Regions from separate parts of the Desulfitobacterium sp. genome, predicted to be linked through region 1. Evidence: predicted binding sites of a transcription regulator. Region 1 holds the regulator's gene; each other region holds the start of a gene.

Region 1 (2,277 bases):
ACCGATTACCGGGAAAACAAAGCGATTTGGTTCGTAGTAGGGATATTTTAAAAGGATACTTCTTCGCCAAGAGATTTGTTTGATCGTGTCTTCATTGATCTGAATCCAGTCATTTTGCCAAGAAAGATTTTTGAATGGAATACCTTGCTGCAGTTGTTGGGTTAAATAACGTTCCTGATCTTCCGGAAGTGTGCTGCGAATGGCTATTAAGTCAGCCCAGCCCGTAGATGAAAGGCTTTGACCTTCTTTTTGACTAAGCAAAACAAGTTCAGCGGCTAAATTATTAAGGTAAGGATAGATATCAGGCGAGACCACCGGTGGCTTATGTAAAGCTTTCCATAGGGATAATCCAATTGCCAAAAGAAAAATTATCTTTATTAGTAAAGTCCAAGGCTTGCGGCCTGAGCCGAATCCTCTTCTGATTTTCATACATCTCACCCCTTACATTGCATCATATGGGATGAGAATCGAGGTTAGAAGTAACTACTAGGGATGATTGGGTGCAATTGGGGTATAGATTACCTGGCCGGTTTGGATCGTGGTATCATTTAGCTGGTTATACTCCATGATTTTGAGCACCAAGGTGCGGGTATCAATTTTTAAACCGGAATCCTCTGCCAGGGACCACAGAGTATCACCGGCCTGGACGATTTGAGGTTGGTAAACCAAACTTTCAACCTGGTTATTTGCTTGTTGCCAATCCCAGATAAACCATCCCATGCCCCCGAATATCACAAAAAAAAGAAGAAGATAAGAACACAATTCTCTCTGTAATTTTCGCATCCGATAGTTTCGATAATGACGAACGGAAGAACAAGTACTCATGTGTATCCCCCTTTATGTTCTCTATTATTCAAGAATATACGAACGTAGGTTCCTGAGAACAGTATATGGGAAACACTAGAATTCGTCAATACTTTTTTCGAACATTTGTTTGCAGTATTTAGATTTTAATGCTAAAATAAGCATATAAAAAAGGGAGGGATTAGGGTGTATCCTGATTTATCACAGAGGCAGACCGATATTCTTGAGTTTATAAAAAGGATAATTCGTGAAAAAGGTTATCCTCCCTCTGTTCGCGAGATTGGCGATGCTGTGGGATTAATGTCAAGCTCAACCGTTCATGGGCATTTACAAACCCTGGAGGAAAAGGGGTACATACGTCGTGATCCAACGAAACCTCGTGCTATTGAAATATTAGATTGCTCCAGTGATGCTGAAAAAAGGACTGTTTTTGTTCCGATTATCGGGAAGGTTACTGCTGGGCAACCAATTTTAGCTCAAGAAAATATCGAAGATATGTTCCCGCTCCCTAGTGACCTGGTTAACTCCGACACGGTATACATGCTTAGAGTTAAGGGTGAGAGTATGATTGATGCCGGTATTATGGATGGAGATCTTATTTTGGTCCGGCAGCAAAAAGTTGCTCATAACGGGGAAATTGTCGTGGCCATGATTGGCGAAGAAGCTACAGTAAAGCGCTTTTTTAAGGAGAAGACACTAATTCGTTTACAGCCGGAGAATCCTTATATGGAGCCGATTTACTCTCAAGATGTTACCATCTTAGGTAAAGTGATCGGGGTGTTCCGGATCTTACACTAAGACGGCTACAATTACATTCCGTTAGTGCGAAAAGCCGAATCCCTTGGAAGTCAAGGGATTCGGCTTTTCAAATGTCTCATTATTTCAGATTTGTTAAAAGCAGTTAGCGGGATATCTTCCGCGAATGTGTATCCTCGAAGCGTTGAAACCCTAGTTCTATCAAACGGGTGATTAGTTCAGAATAAGGAATTCCGCTGGCTGCCCAGAGTTTGGGATACATGGATATACTGGTAAATCCCGGCATGGTATTGATTTCATTGATATAGATCCGATTATCTTCGGTAACAAAAAAATCCACCCGGCTCAAGCCCGAAGCCTCAACGGCATGGAAGGCCTGAACAGCCATGGTTTGCAGCCTATCCACTACATTAGATTCCAGTGGTGCGGGAATCACCAACCGTGACCCTGTATCTAAGTATTTCGCTTCATAATCGTAAAAGTCTTTGGAGGGAAGAATTTCACCGGGTATGCTGGCTTTTGCTTCATCATTGCCCAGCACACTAAGTTCGATTTCCCGTCCGGTGATATTTTGCTCAATAACGATTTTACGGTCGTATTCTGCGGCAAGCTTTAAAGCAAATAGAAGTTCCTCTTGATTGCATGCCTTGGAAATTCCCACACTGGAACCTAGATTTGCAGGTTTGACGAAACAGGGATACCCAAGGGTTTCTTCAA
Region 2 (2,277 bases), on a different contig from region 1:
CTCAGTTGACCTTAGCATCCTTTCGCCGGGAGATAGGCAATAATCCAAAGCTTACTGTACATAGCATTACTAACCCGCCGGAATCGGAAACAATTGCTGTTCAAGGACTGATGGAATACCTACAGAAGAATTCCGGCCGGGTAAAAGTCGTCTGTGCCCAGAATGAGAAATTAGCTGCTCAAGCTTATGAGCTGCTAAAGTCTATGAAACTGAATGAAAAGATTCAACTAATGGGTGGACAAGCCAATCCCAACTCACTTAAGCGGATTGCCGCCGGCGGCCAAATAGCAGATATTGATACAGCACCCTATGTACAAGGTGTTAATGCCTTCCAATGGGCACAAAAACTCATGGATAAGCAATCTTTAGAAATCAACGAATCCATAACCGGCGACAAAGGGGAAGTAGCAGCCAAAATTATCCCTGTTAAAACCGTAACTTCCGAAAATCTTGCCTTGATTCAAAAAAGCTATACGAAGGCTGCGGAAGCCCGAAAGGAACTGGAACAGAAAAAAGAAGAATCCAAAGATAAGAACAAAGAAGATAAGAGTAAAGAGGATAAAGGCAATGGCAATAAAGGTGCGGCAGGTGATGATAAACAGGGTAAGGAGCAGGGCCAAAGCGGTTCTTCCCAGGGCCAGGGTGGGGGTACAATGCCCCAAGGGGTGAAGAAGGTTACGGAAAAGATTCATACCGAGATTATCCGCGAATATCTAGACGAAAAAGGTAATGTTTTAGGTACTGAAAAAAGTGCCAATGATCAGGTTCGAACCATTCCACCGGAAATGCTTCTCCAGGAACAGCAGCAAAAGCAGCAGGGGGATCAGGAGCAGGGAAAGAAAGATAGCAGTAAAAGCGGTGAAGGTGATAGTGGTTCCGGAGGAAATAATAAAGGGAACCAGTAGTTAATTTCCAAAAACAGTTATCAAAAAATATTAAAAAAGCCGAACATATTTTCGGCTTTTTTGTTTTGTTTTCGGGAAAGAAATGTTATAATCTAGTTTGGAATTATTTGAAGCTATGAAAGGAGATTAGAGCACACATGGAGTTTTGTTTACATGCCCCTTACAAGCCGGCCGGGGATCAGCCGCAAGCGATTGATGCTCTGGTCCAAAGTATAAAGGCGGGCAACCGTCATCAAACCTTGTTGGGGGTAACGGGTTCCGGCAAGACCTTTACCATGGCCAATATTATTCAAAAAATCCAGCGCCCAACCTTGATCCTTGCCCATAATAAAACCTTAGCAGCTCAGCTTTATAGCGAGTTTAAAGAGTTTTTTCCGGAAAATGCCGTTGAATACTTTGTCAGCTATTATGATTATTATCAGCCGGAGGCCTATGTTCCCTCCAGTGATACCTATATCGAGAAGGATGCCTCAATCAATGATGAGATTGAAAAGCTACGCCACTCAGCCACTGCGGCACTCTTTGAACGCCGCGATGTGATTGTTGTGGCCAGTGTATCCTGTATCTATGGTTTAGGCTCTCCGGAAGAGTATCGGGATCTGATGGTATCCTTACGCCAAGGACAAGAAATCGATCGCAACGAAATTTTAAAAAGGTTGATATCCATCCAGTATGATCGCAATGATGTGGCTTTTCAGCGCGGCACCTTCCGTGTTCGCGGGGATGTAGTGGAAGTCTATCCTGCCGGCTCCAGTGAAAATGCGGTTCGCATCGAAATGTTTGGTGATGAGATCGAACATATCTTTGAGATCAATGTTCTCACCGGCGAGATCCTGGGGGAACGAAAACATGTTTCAATTTTTCCGAACTCCCACTATGTCACCGCCCGCGATAAAGTGCTCCTGGCAGCAGATAATATCGAGCTAGAATTGGCGGAACGGCTCAAACTGTTAAAGTCCGAAAATAAGCTTCTGGAGGCTCAACGTCTGGAGCAGAGGACTCGCTATGACTTAGAGATGCTGCGAGAAATGGGCTTCTGTAACGGTATTGAAAATTACTCGCGACATTTAACTTTCCGTGAACCGGGAGAGACTCCCTATACCCTCTTGCACTTTTTCCCTGAGGATTTCTTGATGATGATCGATGAATCCCATGTTACATTACCTCAAGTGCGGGGAATGTATGAAGGTGACCGTTCCCGAAAAACCACTCTGGTAGAGTTTGGTTTTAGATTACCTTCTGCTTTGGATAACCGACCCTTGAAATTCGCTGAGTTTGAAAAATTTGTTCCCCAAAGGGTTTATATCAGTGCCACTCCCGGACCCTATGAGTTAGAGAATTGTCCGGAGATCGTTGAGCAAATTATCCGCCC
Region 3 (2,277 bases), on a different contig from region 1:
AAAAAAGTCATTTTGGCAAAGCTCGGAGACCCGAACTCCCATATGTCGGAGAGGCTGGCCCTTCCATAATTCATCGAAGAGCTCACAGGCAATTTCCCAAATTTCGTTGGTACAGTCGGTGGCATGGGAAATTTTCCGTTGGTGGGAGTAATTAAGAAACTCGTTGGTCCGAAAGGAAATAGCTACAAGCCGGGCAAAGTATTGATCATGACGCAAGCGGGCACTGACTGTTTCCACTAGAGAAAGCAGAACCAGATGGGCTTCCTGGCGATTGTCCACATCGAAGGGCATGGTAGTAGAATTGCCCATACCTTTAACTTCCACGCAACCGCCGGGCCACACAGGCGAGTTTTCAATCCCCCGGGCATAATTCCCAATTAGGGTGCCGTGGCTTTTTAAGATCGATCTTAGAATGTAGGGGTCGGTGTGCGCTAGCTCACCGATCGTTTTGATATTGCGGTCAAGAAGTTTGCGGGAGGTTGCTCTTCCTACCATAAATAGCTCTTCAATAGGTAGGGGCCACATTTTTTCGGGAATCTCCTCCGGAAATAAGGTATGGACTTGGTCAGGCTTTTGCAATTCCGAAGCCATCTTTGCCAACAGTTTATTAGTGGAAATGCCGATATTCACTGTAAAGCCCAATTCGTTTTTAATCCGATCCTTGATTATGTAGGCCGTTTTCAGGGGGTCACCAAAGAGTTGATCCACGGAGGTAAAATCCAGGAAATATTCATCCACGGAAAATTGTTGGACTAAAGGAGAATACTCTTTTAAGATGTTGCCTAAAGCTTGGCTGCATTGGCGAAAGAGTAGATAATTAGGCTTGGCGATAATAAGTTGGGGACATTTGGAGAGAGCTGAGTATAAAGTTTCCCCGGTTTTGATATGGTGTTTCTTGGCAGGAATCGATTTGGCCAGGACGATGCCGTGACGGGTCAAAGGATCTCCTCCTACCACAGAAGGAACCGTCCTTAAATCCAGGGAATCTCCTTGCTGCAATCGAAAGGTTGCTTCCCAAGAGAGATACGCCGAGTTCACATCAATATGAAAGATAGTATGCCTGTTCAACCTAACCACCACCTAAGAAGAGAGCTTACCTTAACAAAAGATCCTTCGCACATGCTCAGGATGACCTGGGTTGTGTCCACTCGGTGGATAAGTCAACTAACTTCAGATGGAGTCAAAACTCCACCTGAAGTAGTTTCCTATATCATACTGAACGCAGTGAAGTATCTTGCCTTATATATTATATGCGAATAGATGTTCGATATCAATAAAAACAGTTATTCCCTTAGTGGAAAATTGTGTTCGGTATGCTAAATTTAGGTAGGCAAACAAAAAACTAAATTTGGGGGGAAAATGTTCGGATTTTAGTCTTGAATTCTTTGAGAACATAAGGTATAGTTGATAAGGTTTGTTTGTTGTTAAGTTTTGGCTAAGGAGGAATGAGCCTTGAAAAAGTATGATGTGATCATTGTTGGGGCAGGTCCCGCCGGTATTTTTGCTGGTTATGAATTGGCTACTAAAGCTCCTGAATGTTCGGTACTTTTAATCGAAAAGGGACGGGATATCTATAAACGCAGTTGCCCCATATTAAAAAAGACCCTTTCCAAATGTCCGCCGCCTAATAAACAAAGAGAGTTCGCCAGCTGTACTCCGGCCTGCTCGATTACCAATGGTTTTGGCGGTGCCGGAGCTTATTCTGATGGGAAATTCAATATCACTACAGAGTTTGGTGGATGGCTCACCGAGTATCTGCCTTCTTCCGAGGTGTTAAATCTTATAAAATATGTGGATGGGATTAACTTAAAACATGGAGCTATTACCGCACTCACCGACCCGGGCACACCGGCTGTAAAGGAAATTGAAAAGAAAGCCTTGGGTGCCGGTTTGAAATTACTTCGGGCCCAAGTGCGTCATCTGGGAACGGAATTGAATTTGGAAATTCTTAAGGACATCTATGAGTTCCTTAAGGGTAAAATCGATATGGTGTTTGAAACAGAAGTCGCCGATATTATGACCGATGAAGTAGAAGGTAACCTGCGAGTCACAGGAATTCGCACCGGTAAGGGAGAGGAATACTATGCACCTAGGGTAGTAGTTGTTCCTGGCCGGGATGGTTCAGAATGGTTTAAAGATGTCCTAAAGAATTACAATCTGGAAATGAGCAGCAATCAGGTGGATGTGGGGGTCCGGGTGGAAACCCTCGATACCATCATGGAAGATATTAATGAGAACCTTTACGAAGGGAAATTCCTCTATCGGACTTCCGTAGGT

The links. Region 1 encodes LexA, which represses DNA repair genes until DNA is damaged. Its sites were predicted from a motif close to CNAACANNTGTTNG; they were not measured.
Region 2: the regulator LexA is predicted to act here: its motif matches at 946-959, upstream of uvrB (excinuclease ABC subunit UvrB).
Region 3: the regulator LexA is predicted to act here: its motif matches at 1,254-1,267, upstream of AC1U9U_RS14170 (Y-family DNA polymerase).

Annotation. Positions count from the first base shown of each region.
Region 1 covers NZ_CEVWNY010000013.1:33,036-35,312, reverse strand. Annotated here, with positions in the region: gene AC1U9U_RS04045 (M23 family metallopeptidase) at 1-429, opposite strand, end outside; gene AC1U9U_RS04040 (LysM peptidoglycan-binding domain-containing protein) at 487-825, opposite strand; gene lexA (transcriptional repressor LexA) at 991-1,602, shown strand; gene AC1U9U_RS04030 (D-alanine--D-alanine ligase) at 1,706-2,277, opposite strand, start outside.
Region 2 covers NZ_CEVWNY010000007.1:21,178-23,454, reverse strand. Annotated here, with positions in the region: gene AC1U9U_RS02440 (sugar ABC transporter substrate-binding protein) at 1-905, shown strand, start outside; gene uvrB (excinuclease ABC subunit UvrB) at 1,043-2,277, shown strand, end outside.
Region 3 covers NZ_CEVWNY010000124.1:3,756-6,032, reverse strand. Annotated here, with positions in the region: gene AC1U9U_RS14170 (Y-family DNA polymerase) at 1-1,068, opposite strand, end outside; gene AC1U9U_RS14165 (NAD(P)/FAD-dependent oxidoreductase) at 1,453-2,277, shown strand, end outside.